Regions from separate parts of the Oryzomonas rubra genome, predicted to be linked through region 2. Evidence: riboswitches for the same ligand, from Rfam matches in the RefSeq annotation. Region 2 holds a riboswitch; the other holds the start of a gene.
What was found. Region 2 has a riboswitch for magnesium ahead of ET418_RS17750 (magnesium transporter). Riboswitches for the same ligand answer to the same signal wherever they lie in the genome.

Region 1: linked by a shared signal. The riboswitch ahead of ET418_RS02455 (NRAMP family divalent metal transporter) and the one ahead of ET418_RS17750 (magnesium transporter) in region 2 are both predicted to bind magnesium.

Annotation. Positions count from the first base shown of each region.
Region 1 covers NZ_SRSD01000001.1:525,407-532,864, forward strand. The annotation lists gene ET418_RS02450 (magnesium transporter MgtE N-terminal domain-containing protein) at 1-1,186, opposite strand, end outside; gene ET418_RS18065 (hypothetical protein) at 1,200-1,373, opposite strand; gene ET418_RS02455 (NRAMP family divalent metal transporter) at 1,386-2,657, opposite strand; M-box (ykoK) riboswitch at 3,046-3,213, opposite strand; gene ET418_RS02460 (hypothetical protein) at 3,356-4,285, opposite strand; gene ET418_RS02465 (transporter) at 4,322-5,182, opposite strand; gene ET418_RS02470 (MamS/MamX family magnetosome protein) at 5,236-5,745, opposite strand; gene ET418_RS02475 (hypothetical protein) at 5,768-6,112, opposite strand; gene ET418_RS02480 (sigma-54-dependent transcriptional regulator) at 6,305-7,458, opposite strand, start outside.
Region 2 covers NZ_SRSD01000014.1:13,881-21,338, forward strand. The annotation lists gene ET418_RS17720 (DHA2 family efflux MFS transporter permease subunit) at 1-736, shown strand, start outside; gene ET418_RS17725 (Abi-alpha family protein) at 1,042-1,749, shown strand; gene ET418_RS17730 (hypothetical protein) at 1,965-2,198, opposite strand; gene ET418_RS17735 (hypothetical protein) at 2,372-2,908, opposite strand; RNA gene ssrA (transfer-messenger RNA) at 3,196-3,549, opposite strand; gene smpB (SsrA-binding protein SmpB) at 3,595-4,053, opposite strand; M-box (ykoK) riboswitch at 4,192-4,357, shown strand; gene ET418_RS17750 (magnesium transporter) at 4,421-5,680, shown strand; gene ET418_RS17755 (Nramp family divalent metal transporter) at 5,688-6,986, shown strand; gene ET418_RS17760 (DUF4124 domain-containing protein) at 7,086-7,458, opposite strand, start outside.

The sequences.
Region 1 (7,458 bases), on a different contig from region 2:
AGGCATCAAAATGATACCGGGAGAACTTCTCTTTTGCGGCCTCAATGGTATCGGTTTCCTCAAGGCTAATGACCTGGGTAACCATGATATCCTGAAGGTGTGACTCCGGTTTTGCCATGAGCAGTTCGGGGAGGCTTACGACACCCTCGAGTTTTTCGTCGTGATCGACGACATAGATATAATCCACCACATCCGCCTCTTCGGCGAATTTGCGGAATGCGGAGATGACCAGATCGGTTGTCATGCCCGGCAGCATCCTGATGAAGTGCTTGGTGGCCAGGTTGATGATGGTTTCATCCTGGTTTTCAAGGAGCGACTCGATTTTTCCCGTCTCGGTATGCTCCATCAAGGCCAGAATATGATCGGCTTCATCCGTTGGCAGGGCCGACAGGACATCGGCCGCCTGGCCCGGCGTCATCTCGTCGATCAAATCGGCGACCCGTTCCTTGTCCATTGACGATATCAGGCTGCGCTGCACGCGCGGCTCGATCTCTTCCAGGGTGTCGGAAGCCTGTTCAGTGCCCAATTCATTGAAGATGGCCAGCCGTTGTTCCTCAGAGAGTTCTTCCAGAATATCGGCCAAGTCAACGGGATGGATTTCAGGCAGCGCCTCCTTAAGGATGTTCAGCTTCACATTGCCCTTGAAGCTCCCGATCCTCTCGGGCAATGGTTGGACATAGGCCCAGGAGATGGTCTCCTTTTTGAACACCTCGGCCAGGTGATAGACGAACTTGGCAACGTAGCGCAGCCCCAGACGTTTCAGCAGCCCATACTTGCTGAAGTCCACATCGGTGGCATAGAGCTTCCTGTTGCGCAACACCAGCTTGACATCGTAAACGATGTCGATCTCGTTGCCGTCCAGGTCAATGACCTTCTTATCCAGGATATGATCCTTGAGAAGCACCTGGGTCTCTTCCGGCTCTCCTTCGAAGGGTGTGATGTCCGGAATATCGAGAACGACCTTGTCCTGTCCCAGGGTATCAACCTTCTCGAACGGGACCAGGAGCGATTTGTGGCCGAAAGGCCGGGTGACGATGAGGTGGGTCACCTCGGGGATCTTTTCGTGTTCCCTGATGAGCAGGTCATCCAGCTTGCCGACCTTCTTGCCCCGGACCAAGACCTTTGCTCCGATCAGGTCGCTCAGAAAACAACTCGATTCCGTAGCTTTATTGATAAAGGTATTCATGGTGAACCTCGCTTCACAGGAGAGTAATGAACTTGTACAAAAGCAGCCCGACCAGCAGAACCAGGTACAGACGCAGGAACAGCAGGGAACCTTTCACCCAGCCGGACATCTCCACATTCGGCTTGGCATACTTTTTATTGATCTCCCGGATCTTGGCGAAGTTATGTGAAAAAAAATCTCTGAGCATGGTCCATTCCTCCTATTTGAACATGGTCGGGAACAGGGTGCTGATCCCGTAGAGGGTTGAGAGAATGACGATTACCACCACGATGGTGCAGGTGATGATATTCTGCCACAGGGTGTTGGTATACTCGCCCATGGTCTTCTTGTTGTTCAGGAGCAGGACCAGGAAGACCAGCGCCGCCGGCAACAGGGTCACCGCCACCACCTGCACGAAGAGGGTAATCAGCACCAGCGGCGCCTTGGGGATCAGCACGACCGCACCCGCGGTGATGAGCGTCAGGAAATAGTTGGCATAGAACCAGGGGGCCTCGCGAACCTTGTTGTTGAGCGAATGCGCCCAGCCGAACACCTCGCCAAAAGCCCAGGAGCTGGCCAGCGAGATGCAGATCGCCCCCAGCAGGCCGGCGTCGAACAGGCCGATGGCCATGAAGGTGCCGGCGTAGCTCTGGGTTTTCATCAGCATGATTGAAGCCTGGGCGGCGTCGTCGATGTCGACGCCCGGCAGGATGGTTCCCGTGACGATCACGATGAAGATCGCCACCACCACGGTCAGGATCGAGCCGACCAGGGTATCCAGCTTCCCCCAGGGGATGTCTTTTTCCTTTGTCCCCTTGTCCACTACGGCGCTCTGCTGGAAGAAGAGCATCCAGGGGGCAATGGTGGTGCCGATGTTGGCCATCAGAAAAAAGAAGAGCGTGTTGTTGAAGCCTCCCGGCGGCATATGGGGCACGAATCCGGTATGGATGACATCGTGCACCGACGGATGGATCATGAAGGCGCCGGGGATATAAATCAGGTTCACCGCGCAGAAGACGAGGGCGATCTTCTCCCAGGTCCAGTAGCGGCCGTTCAAGACCATAATCCCCATCAGGACGCAGACGCCGAGCACGGTCAGCCAGGGAGGGATGCCGAAGATTCTGAGCGACGATGTCATGCCGATGAACTCGGTGACCAAGGTCAGCCAGTTGACAATCATCAGGTCGAGGAGGGAAAACCAACCCCAGAACGCACCGAAACCGGCAAAGATGGCCTCGCCGTGGCCACGCTTGGTTACGGCCCCCAGACGGACGGTCATCTCCTGGACGTAATAGGCGACCGGCACCAGGATGACCAGGAACCAAATCAGATGATAGCCGTATTTTGCGCCGGTGGCGGCATAGGTCGTGATACCGCCGGCGTCGTTATCGGCCACCATGACGACAATCCCCGGACCGGAGATGATGAAGAAGAGCTTGATCGCCTTCCAGATACGGCGAAATTCGTAATACATATTTGACAAGGTAAACATTCCTGAATCTCCTTCCTTAGATACTACATATTCGAGCTATAGTGCCGATGTGTGCAGGTATTCCCGTATGTCAGGCTCAAGACGCACCAAGCTGAACACGGTTATACCGCAGGTGAACAAGCGCAAGCTTGCTACTGAAATGCAAGGAAGAAAGAAATCCGCAGAGGGATTTCCTGCTTTACTGTTGTCCCCGCTCCACACAAACGGAGCGGTCAAAGCAGGAAGGGAATGGGGAGGGCTTTAACGTAATTTCCGCTGAGGGAACGGGATGGGTAAGGGATATTCGCAACTATGACTGTCCAATGTGTAAAACCACCACCCTTCATCTTCGGATACCACACAACAAAAAAGGCCATGGGGGAACCATGGCCTAATCAAATAGTAGACTCTGATTCCCCACTCGTAGGTTTTCAGCAGTGCACAACGTAGGTTCAAGAACCAGCTACCTTAAGTCAAGCCTTAATCCGGCAAGACCTGGTCTACCCATTGGCGTCTTTCGACGTTTCCGGGCAGTAGCCTGTGTTTGTGCAAACGCCTCATGCTAACGAGGAACGTAAACTTTTCGCTAAATACACCATTCTAACTAATTATGTCAAGGCTTTTGTGGCGCACTTCCGGGATATTCATCATGAACAGGGTAAAATCTTTCTTCGGGGACCCGGAGGCCCCCGAAGTTTGAGAGACCGAGGGTAAAATCCCTACATCATCATACCCATGCCCCCCACAATGACTGTGACGGTCGCGAATTTAGTTGTATCAGCAACACTGGTTGCCCTCACAAGGAACATTCCCTGGAAAGCCGGAGCCGTATAGAGCCCACCAGATGTTATGCTTCCGCCGTTCGAGCTTACGCTCCAGGTAACCGGTATGTTCGCGCGGAGTTGAAGGGTGCCGTTTACCTGCAACGAGGCATTAGCAGGGGTAACGGTTATGCCGCTGGCGTTCTGAGTGGCACTCGGCTGCATGATATTTCCAGACATCATCGTGCCGCCCGCCATGTTCCCCATGAGGCCGGTATATATTGGTGCACCGCTCATGTTCGTCATCATAACGTTGCCGTTCTGATCTATCGTCATGTTCACGTTATCGAACATCCGGTCCAACCCCTGGCCTATCACGTAAGGAGACGTAATCGGATCAACATTGGGAACCCCGTAGGCACTCAGCAGCGGCCCCATCGTTTGCCACATATGAGCCCTTGCGGTACTCATGTTGCTAAACATGGTCTGCAGCGTGGTGCCGTTTGGATTCTTATAGAAAGAGTTCATTGTGGACATATTGTTGAAACCCGCCATATTGGCCACCATGAGGTTCGATAGTGGATTGATATTGGCTGTGCCTGAAGCGCCGCTCATAGTGTAGAGTGACCCCGTCCTGATCATGAATGGCGGTGTCTTGCCGCTGACATTGAACGCAAACGCGCCAGTTTGCGGGTTGATCGTCGTGCTCATCTCAGGGTTGTTGGCGGAGTCCTTCAGGTAAACGGTGCCGCTCATCGGAGCACCTGTTGCTGCGACCCCCGATACGGTGGAGCCCGGGGTTGCGGCTGAGGTGCCGCCTCCGCTGCCGCACCCGGCGATAAGGCCGGCAGTAATCATCGCTGCTGCTAGTATAGTTTTTTTCATCATGATAGTTTCTCCTTCAATCGCATCTGCACGCGAAGTCTAGAATTCGTAAAAGACGGCGAGTCCCATGCCGTACTCGGGACTGGCGGTCGTGATCCCCTTGGCCAGATAGCCATCGATGCCAGTGTGTTTCGCAAACTGGTACTTGACTCTGAGCCGCGCCTCCAACTGGGACGCTGCTCCGTTGACGGTAGGAGTGGTCCCTTTGAGCAACACCATGGGGCGCAGCCGCTCGGTGAGTTGATAACCGGCTCCGGCGTAGTAGTTGAGATAATTTTTGACGGCAATGACCGATGATTTTCCCTGGATGACGTACCCCGCCTCGCCGTCCGCAAACCAACTGCCGAACCACTTGGTTAATTCCACGGCAAAGCCTTCATCAAACTCCCCGGTCCCAAGGAATTTGTTCTTGTCGGCGGTGGGAATTTTCACGTAGACGTTGGGGCGGATGGCCGGCACATACTTTTCCTCGGTGTACAGGACATACCCGGCCTTTAGTTTGATATCGCCGAGCCCGGAATGGGAATTATTGACACTCCCCGCCGACGCGGAAGTCATCGAGCCGGAGGAACCCATGCCATTCATTGCTGCCACAACCGACTGCATGCCGGATTGCCCTTGCATTCCCATGTATTGCCCCGCCACCACCGCACTGCTGCTCTGGTAGACAAAAGGAATTTCCAGCGAGAAATCAAGTCGCTCGGTCGGGTATACCGTCGCCGTGAACGGCATGTATATGGAGTCGGTCCTGATTCCGGTTCCGTATTTACCCGACGCGAACTCAAAGCCAAGGCCGACGGAATATGCGGGTTCGTCGGCACAAGCCCATGCCGGAAGAATGAAGAGGGTCATGACGGCAAGAAGGAAGGAAAACCTTCCCGATCCGATCAAGTGTTGCATTGTTAGCTCCTCCTTTAAGGTAACCGGTTTTGTGGGCAACAAGACGGCAAACATCAGCGCCTCATCATCCCGCCACCACTGCGCATCATACCACCGCCCTGCATCATGCCGCCCGCATTCCACCCGGACCAGGCGGCCCTCCCTTGATCATTCCGCAATGCTGCTTGAGAACCGGTGGTCTTGTTTGTGAGCTTCTGCACCATCAGATAGGTTTTCCCATCCTTACCCTGGGCCTTGGAGCCCTTGGCGCTGATGTCGTCGTTGGGATGGAGCGGAATTTCCTTTTTCTCCCAGAACGACTTGGGCCCAAGGTTGAGACTGATGATCTCCCCCCCGGCTCTTACGTCCACAAAAATATGCTCTTTTTCACCGGTCTGGGGAGAAGATGCCACGCGACCCGTTACGGTCGTCACCGTGTTCACATCATACCCCTTGGCGAAGTCCAGACCGCTCTTCCCTACGACATCGCTGCCGAAGCCGAAACCGGCAAACGCGGAGCCGATCAGCAGGCTATTCAAAACGATTGCCAACGTCGCGATGGAGAAAAAACGGTCTTTGGTCATACAGGACTACTCCCGATTCGTGCTATTTGGTGGTTGTGGCTGCGGGCGTTTTCGTGGCGGTCATACCGTTGCCGCCCCCGGTTATCTGCCCGGACGGTATGGTGGCGGTAGTGCCGACGCCTCCCTGCGTCATCCCCTGCGCCCCTGTTCCATTCATTGCCATATGCTGCGGACCCGTGCCATTCATCGCCCCCTGATGCATGCCCGCCCCGCTGGTCCCCTGCATGCCGGAAGACATCTGATGCCCCCCGCCCATGCTTCCCCCCGTTTGGCCGCCCCCCATCCCGCCGCCGAAAGCGAATGCCTGGACGGCAAGCATGAGAGCGGCGCTTGCCGCCACTGTTGAGATTGTTCCGATCCTTTTCATGTGTGGATACCTCCGTGGAATGTGATGATTCTGCTCTGGGATATTTCACGGTGTATGCCAAAACGAACAATCTTAGTAACACATCAATATCATTAATTTTATCATTTATTCATACACACGAAATAAGGATAAAATGTGCAAGCAATTGCACCACGTGAGAAGGATATTGCACACCTCCAATGTCCCGTGCGGCTAGTCGAGCAGGCCAAACTCCTTCAGCTTGTATTGGAGGGTCCGGCGCGACATTCCTAACTCCTCGGCAGCCAGGCGACGGTTGCCGCCATGTTGTTCCAGGGCCTTGACGATCAGATCGCGCTCCACCATCTTCAATTTGTCCCTGCCGGCAGTGGCCGGCGGGGAGGAAACCGCGAGAGCATCGGGGAGATTGGCAGCCCGGACCATATCCTGGGCAAGGATGACGGCCCGCTCCACGACGTTCTGCAACTCGCGGATATTGCCCGGCCAGGCATACGCCTTCATGGCCTTGAGCGCCTCCGGTTCGATGCCCTTGAGCTTCTTGCCGACCTGACGGCAGAAACGCTGGATAAAGTACTCGGTCAGCAGCGGGATGATATCCCGCCGTTCCCGAAGCGGCGGCAAATTGACCGGAAAGACGTTGAGGCGGTAGAAGAGGTCCTCGCGGAAACGCTTCTCCACGACCTCTTCCGCAAGGTCGCGGTTGGTTGCCGCAATCACCCGCACATCGGCCTTGATCTCCTTGCCGCCCCCGACCCGTTCGAACACCCGTTCCTGAAGAACTCGCAGCAGCTTGGCCTGGAGGCTCACCGGCATTTCTCCGATTTCGTCCAGAAAAATGGTCCCCCCCTTGGCTAATTCAAACTTGCCCAGTCGGGCCTGGATAGCCCCCGTAAAGGCCCCCTTTTCGTGGCCGAAAAGCTCACTCTCCAGCAGATTCTCCGGGATGGCCGCGCAGTTGAGCGGGACAAAACCGCCGTTACCCCGGGGGCTAAGCAGATGGATGATCCTGGCCACCAACTCCTTGCCGGTACCGCTTTCGCCGTAGATAAGCACATTGGCCGTGGTACCTGCCACGTTGTGGACCAGTTTCCGTATCGATTGCATGGCCGATCCCGCAAAGATGAGCTCTTCCGGCGGTAACCCAACCGTTTCGGATTCCTTGAGCGCATGGTAGTCCCGCGAGTGTTGCAGGCCTTCAAGCGCCCTGTTCACAATCCTCAACAGGGTATCCGGATCTTCCAGCGGTTTGGTGAGAAAATCGAAGGCACCATCCTTCATGGCGCCGACCGCCTCCTCCACCGTTCCGAATGCGGTCAGAAAGATAAACCGGGGAGGATTGGCATCCTGTATGGTGTCCCGGAACAGCT
Region 2 (7,458 bases):
GGCAAGTTGCCTGGTTGCCTTTGCCCTGGGGGTGGGCATCTACGGTTCCACCTATATCGTGCCCATGTTCGTGCAGCTCGTGCAGGGGTACACCCCCACCCGCTCCGGCCTGTTGTTGATGCCCGCAGGCTTTGCGCTGGCGCTGACGGCCCCGGTAGCCGGGCACCTTGCCGATCGAATGCCCCCCTGGGGGCCGGTCATGGCCGGACTGGCCCTGTTCGGCCTGTCCAACTGGCTGTGCGCCGGGGCCGATGTGGATGCGTCGTTCTGGCTCTTTGCCTGGTGGATCATCCTGGGCCGTATCGGGCTGGGGCTGATAACGCCGTCGTTGAACGCCGGCGCCCTGCGCGCCCTGCCCCACGAGTTGCTGGCGCAAGGCTCGGGCGCCCTGAATTTCATACGCCAGCTTGGCGGCGCCATGGGGGTCAATCTGCTGTCCGTGCTGATCGACCGGCGAACCACCTTCCATGGCGATGCCCTGGCCCAGGCCATGACTCCGGCATCGGCGGCGGCGAGCAATGCCGTGCAGCAGCTCGGGTTGATGCTGACCCACTGGGGCAATCCGTTCGGCACCCGTCTGCCCAGCGGCGCCCCGCCGGCGGCCATGAACTATCTGGAACGGATACTGGTGCCGAAGGCGCAGTGGTTGGCCTATCAGGATGGTTTTCACGTGGTCGCGGTGATGTTCTTCGCCGCGTTGTTACCGGCCCTGCTTATGCGGCGGCGGGCGAGGTAGACAAACTTTTTCTGTATCGAAATGATACATACGACGGCACGTGAGTATGATTCAAGTGCCGTTTTTTTGTGTGATAACATGGGGATATGACTATTGCCGCCTTGATGTTAATTATTTTAGCACCGCGATATTGCTTTGAATTATGGGTTTGCTTGGAGTAGAAGGGGGAAAGGCAGGGCTTTGCTAGGGGCAGGTTGGAGGTGGTGCGGGGGCAATTCGATCAGGTTATCAAACTTAACTACTCCCATTAGGGGGCACGTGCGCGCAGGGGGCTGGTCAACAAGGGGTTAGATCATGGAGATGTCATGACTGATGAACTCAAGGAATCGGCAAAGGCAATTCAAGAGGTTGCCAAGACAGCAGGAAAAGCTATCGACCTTTCTGATAAGTTTGGTCAGTTCATAAGTCGATATGTTGGTACGTCGCTATCTGAGGCTTTTGGCATTTTTGAAGACAAGCTCAAGTATATGCGCTGGGAGCGCCAAGTCAGACTCATGCAACGAGCAAATGACTTTTTGTTGAAGGAAGGTTTTTCCCAACCAACCCAAGCAATACCGATGAAATTTGCAGTCCCCCTATTGGAAGCGGCATCACTTGAAGATGACGATTACCTTCAGGACCTATGGGCGAAATTGATTGTCAACGCTGCAATCGAAGAGAGTGATATAACTATAAACCGAACGTTTATTGACATCCTTGAACGGTTGTCTCCTTTGGAAGCAAAAATCCTCGATGTCGTTTACGCTATTCCCTATGAAGACATGCACCACAATGGAGTTGATACAAGAAATCTCCCCAACTCAGCTCAAGTGTTCCCAGAGAATAGCTCAAATATTGAACGAATGGAACCGTCTGAAGATGTGAAACTGGCTCTTGCGAATCTTGATCGGCTTGGCTGTATTTCCGTTTCTCATTCTATGGGAGGCGGCCAGTTATTCGGAACGCTTAATCCTACATTGTTAGGGAAGAGATTTTTTAAGGCGTGTAAATTGCCATCAGAAAGAGCGATCTAACCATAGGCGGCGGCAGCTGGCGTAAAAATCCGCGCCGCAGCAGCGCCTAAATACCGTTGGCGTGACCCACCAAGCGGGAAATATTCTGGAAGAAGGAGGTCAGATGTCTTCACTTCAATATGCATTCAGCGAAGAGGAAAACTAGGGACACTCCCCATATTTCTACTACCCAAGGCGACGTTGTTAAGTTTATTGACTCGACCGCTGCCCCCCTATCAAATACGCGCCCCCGAATCATGTAGCCCAACCACCCTACCCGAGGCATACGACTCCGCGGGGCAAACGTCCTGCCGGTGTTCCGACACCCAGCGGGATAAACCGTCTGCGGTGATGATGCCGATGGCGCTCAGCATGACAAATACCGAGCATGCCACCGCCCATCGCTTGTTGAACATTCCGAATAGTGCGGCCAAACACGCAGCCGCCAGCAGGGCAATCTTATAGTTCATCGCAGGACCTCTCCCGATTAGTTAACGTGCTTGCCTCAATCAAAGCAGCGTAAAAGACAATCTGCGTTCGCAAGCGTAATTGCAACTGCATACGTGATTGCCATGACGATGATTATCATTCTCACAGCTACCCCCTCCTTGTGATGGGACACGTAATCATACCGTTCCGGGCTTTAACGCCGTTCCCCTTCGTGCCTGTCTTCATGCCGCTCCTCGCGCCGCTCTTCTCTCCGGACCTCGGGCCGGTGGATCTGCCCGCGGTAATGGTCCCGGTCGCGGTCATAGCGCCTGAACTCGGCTTCGCGGAACCGCCGGAAGTCTCTCAGGTTGTGCCGGACCAGGAGCGGTGGCATCATTCTTCGCTCCACCCGTACCAATGGCCCGCCGTAGTACGAGGTCCGGTACCAGAAACCATTGCTGAAGATAAAGTAGTCGCGGCCGATGTACGCCATATCATAGGGCGTCCCGACGGCAACGTAATAGCCGAGATCCGGCACGAAGACAAACTGGGGCGGCGTGTCCGGGAGCATCACCGCTGGTGGCGGCGCATAGGCAGGAGGCGGCGCCGGCACGTAAACACGGGGCGGAGGCGCAGAGGTGGGTATTCCGATATCAACATTGACGTTGAGCCCGGCCTGGGCGATGGAAGCGGTCGCGGCGACAAGCGCAACCGCGAAGAGGAACGGTATGCGGTTCATAAAGATCTTCATAGGTTCTCCTTGGTGTGCAGGGGCATATTTCGGTAGACGCGGGGAAGGTCCATTGGGTTACAGGGGAAAACGGATTTTCGACAAAAAAATGCCCCTGATTTCTCAGCGGCATTTAAACTTACCCGGACAGTGCCGGAAATTTACTACGCCGTCTATCCGTTACTTGATCTGGTTCCAAGCAACATGACTAGAAAGTCAAAAAACTCCAAATGTAAAAAGCCAAGCCCATTCAAGGGTTTGGCTTTTTACTTAAGCACAATAAGTTAATAATATCAACTACTTATGATTGGTGGAGGCGCCGGGAGTCGAACCCGGGTCCGAAGAACCTACAGTCTGAGCTACTACACCGTTAGTCCGTTGCTCGATTTAACCGGCACCATGCGCAAAGGACAAGGCATGATACCAGCGGTCCCGTTAATCTCGGGTTGCGCTACGGGCGTTGCGCATCCCTATCCGGTAGTGAATGACGTACCCTTCTTACCACCGGCATCTGGGTCGGGTACGCCTGTTAAGCTGCTAGAGCAACAGGAGTGTTATAATTGTCGGCAATTAATGCCGGTGCAGGTTTATTAAGGTCGGCCACCTGCCCCGACCCGGTGCAACCCAGATTTTCACTTCCCCGTCGAAACCTTTACGCCCCCTTTGAAAATAAATTCCACACGCCGCTGTGACGTGCCCTCGTGCCGTTAACCCCGATTACGCGCCTTCAGGGTCTGGGATAGCTCCCGTTGTGTATCCCTCTTTTTAAGGTCCTCACGTTTATCGTATAGTTTCTTGCCTTTGGCAAGCCCTATCTCGACCTTTACCAGCCCATCCTTGAAATAGAGCCTGAGCGGTATGATCGAATACCCCTGTTCCCTGACCTTGCCGTAGAGCCGGGTGATCTCCTTGCGATGCAAGAGCAGCTTGCGCTGGCGATCCGGCTGGTGGTTCTGGCGGTTGCCGAAGTCATAGGGCGCGATATGCAGATTGTTCAGCAGGGCTTCACCCTCGCGAATCAGCATGAAGGAATCGGTCAGGTTGACGTTGCCGCACCGTAAGGATTTTACCTCGGTCCCCTGAAGCACCATGCCGGCTTCCAGCTTTTCCTCGATAAAATATTCATGGTAGGCCTTCTTGTTATTGCAGATCAGTTTCTCACCCATATTTGTAATCATAGCAAAATCAGCGTGAAAGGGAAACCATATCCTGCGTCATGAAACGGTAATTATTACGTAACATTTTTTCACCATCAGGAGGCTTTTGCGTGTTGACAAACAATTTTCTTTTGGATTATATGGTTACATATTCCTCGTTAGCAGAGGCGTTTGCACAAACACAGGCTACTGCCCAAAAATGTCGAAAGACGCCAATGGGTAGACCAGGTCTTGCCGGATTAAGGCTTGACTTAACGTAGCTGGTCATTGACCTACGTTGTGCACTGCCGAAAGTCAACCAGTGGGGAAGTGGTTTCTTTGCGTGCGCCAAGGGCCCTTTCTCTGAAAGGGCCTTTTTTATTTCGGGGTGGCCATTATGAACACGGAATACAGCGAAATATACCTGAGTGCCGTCATCGGCCGTTCGGTGATCAACAGCAGGGGCGAAGAGCTCGGAATCCTCCGCGATCTCATCATGGTGCCGGGCGAGGTATTCCCCGAGGTGTCGCACATCGTGATCAAGGGACGCATGGGCAAGATGCTGCTCCCCTGGAGCGAGGTGTCGCTGTTTACCCATGTGGTAATATCGGCTGCCGGCATCGCCCCGCCCGGCCTTCGCGCTTATGAATACCGCGAGGCGGAGATCCTGGTGCGGCGCGACCTGTTGGACAAGCAGATCGTGGACGTGGACGGCGCCAAGGTGGTGCGCGTCAACGATATCAAGCTCGGCAAGCTCCACGACAAGTTGTGCATATTCTCTGTCGATATCGGCTTTCGCGGATTGCTGCGCCGCCTGGGATACGAACGGTTCGGCGACAGTGTGGCGCGGTTGATCAAAAAGAACATTCCCAATACCGAGATCAGTTGGGAGTATGTCCAACCGTTGGAACCCCATTCGTCGAAACTGGCCCTCAATATCGCCCGCAACCAGATGAACGAAATTCATCCGGCCGATCTGGCGGATATTATCGAGCAGATTCCGATCAAGAGCATCAAGACCGTGCTCGAAAACATCGACCCGGAGACCACCGGCGACACCATCTACGAACTGGAACCGGAGATGCGCAGTGTGGTCATCGGCCAGATGGATGCCGAGCACGCCTCGGACATCCTGGAAGAGATGTCCCCGGACGATGCCGCCGACGTCCTCGCCGACCTGTCGGAAGAGACGGCCCAGCAACTGCTGGGGCTGATGGACGATGAAGAGAAAGAGGAGATCGAAGAGCTGCTGGTACACGAGGAAGATACAGCCGGTGGTTTCATGACCAGCGAATTCCTCACCCTCCCCCTGAACCATACGGTTGGCGCCGCCATCGCCGATGTGCGCCGGCTCGCGGGCGAGATCGAAAATGTCAATTATGCCTATCTCCTGGATGACGCCGAACACCTGGAAGGGGTGCTCAGCCTCCAGGATTTGCTCGCCTCAAAAGACGATGAACTCGTCGTGGATGTCATGGAAGACAACATCAGAAGCGTGAATGTGGGCGACGATCCGGAGGAGATTCTGGAAACCCTCACCCGGTACGACCTGACGGCGGTACCGGTGCTTGACGAGGACCAACGCATGGTGGGGATCGTCACCGTCGACGACGTCCTTGCGCACTACCTGCCGCGCCTGGTGAAGAAGAGAGGTTAGAGACGTCATGTTCACCGGAATATCGCTATTCAAATTCCTCAAGCCGCTCAAGAGCGTGACCCCCAGGAACATCATGCTGTTCCTGGCCATACTCGGGCCCGGCATCATTACCGCCAATGTGGACAACGATGCCGGCGGCATCACGACCTATTCCCTGGCCGGGGCCAACTACGGCAACGACCTGCTCTGGACCATGCTCCCCACGACCATCGCCCTGGTGGTGGTCCAGGAGATGTGCGCCCGTATGGGCGCCGTGACCGGCAAGGGCCTCGCCGACCTGATCCGCGAGTCGTTCGGGGTCAAGGTCACCTTCTACGTGATGATCGCCCTGCTCCTGACCAATATGGGCAACTCCATCTCCGAATTTGCCGGTATCGCCGCCAGCCTCGAGATCTTCGGCATCAGCAAGTATGTGTCGGTCCCCATCAGCGCCATCGTGGTCTGGCTCCTGATCGTCAAGGGATCGTACAAGACCGTGGAGAAGGTGTTCCTGGTGGCCTGCATGGTCTATGTCGCCTACCCCATCGCCGCCGTCATGGCCGGCCCCAAATGGGACATCATCCTCAAGGCCAGCGTGATCCCGACATTTCGCTCGGACAGCGCCTTCACCATGACCATGATCGGTCTGGTGGGCACCACCATCGCCCCCTGGATGCAGTTTTATCAGCAGTCGGCCGTGGTGGAAAAGGGGATCACGGCGGAACAGTACGCCTTTACGCGGCTGGACGTCATCTTCGGCTGCATCATGGCCATTGTGGTCGCTTTTTTCATCGTGGTGGCCTGCGCCGCCACCATCAATGTCCAGGGGCTGAAGGTGGAGACCGCCGCCGACGCTGCCATGGCCCTCAAGCCGCTGGTGGGCAGACACGCATCCACCTTGTTCGCCTTCGGCCTCTTCAATGCGTCCCTGTTCGCAGCCTGCATCCTGCCGCTCTCCACGGCTTTCTACATCTGCGAGGGCATGGGGTGGGAATCGGGGGTTGACAAGGATTTCGAGCGGGCTCCGCAGTTTTTCTGGCTCTTCACCGTCATCATCATCATCAGCGCCGGCCTGATCCTGATCCCCAGCGCCCCGCTGCTCAAGATCATGTTCATCTCCCAGGTGGTCAACGGCGCAATGCTGCCGTTCATCCTGATCTTCATGCAGATACTGGTAAATGACCACAAGCTGATGGGCAGGTTCGTCAACGGCCCTATCTTCAATATCGTCGCGTGGTTGACGGTGGTGATCATGATCGTCATGACCCTCGTCATGACCCTGGACATGGCCCTCCCCGGAGCGATCAAGGGGCTTTTGACCTTTTAAACCGCATACCGTTGTTGGCTATTCGGTTCAATATGAAAAGGCCCGCCGGAATATCCGACGGGCCTTTTTTTCGAGTTTTTCGTTTTTACGCGGTTGCCGCTATTTTCTGAACTCGGCAGGCAGTCCGACCTTGTTGGCCGTGTCGTTCAAGTCGTTGTACGCCTTGAGGGCGTCATTATAGCGCTTCTGCGTTGCCTTGAATTCCTGGGGAAGTCCATCCATACGCTCCCGCGATATCCCGACAGGCTTTTTGATGAGCCCCTCCAGTTCCGTCAGCTCATTTTCAAGCTGCCGCACTTCCGCATAATGGACCTTGAACTCCTCTTGCCAGACTCCAGTCTTTTTCCCGCCATACGATCCGTTACCGGTATCCCCGCTTTTGTCCATCCCGCGTGCTGAAGATAGCCGCTCCCCGCCCTTTTCCGCGTCGACAGAGGGAAGCGGGGCGTCGATATCCCCCAGCCTGTGCACC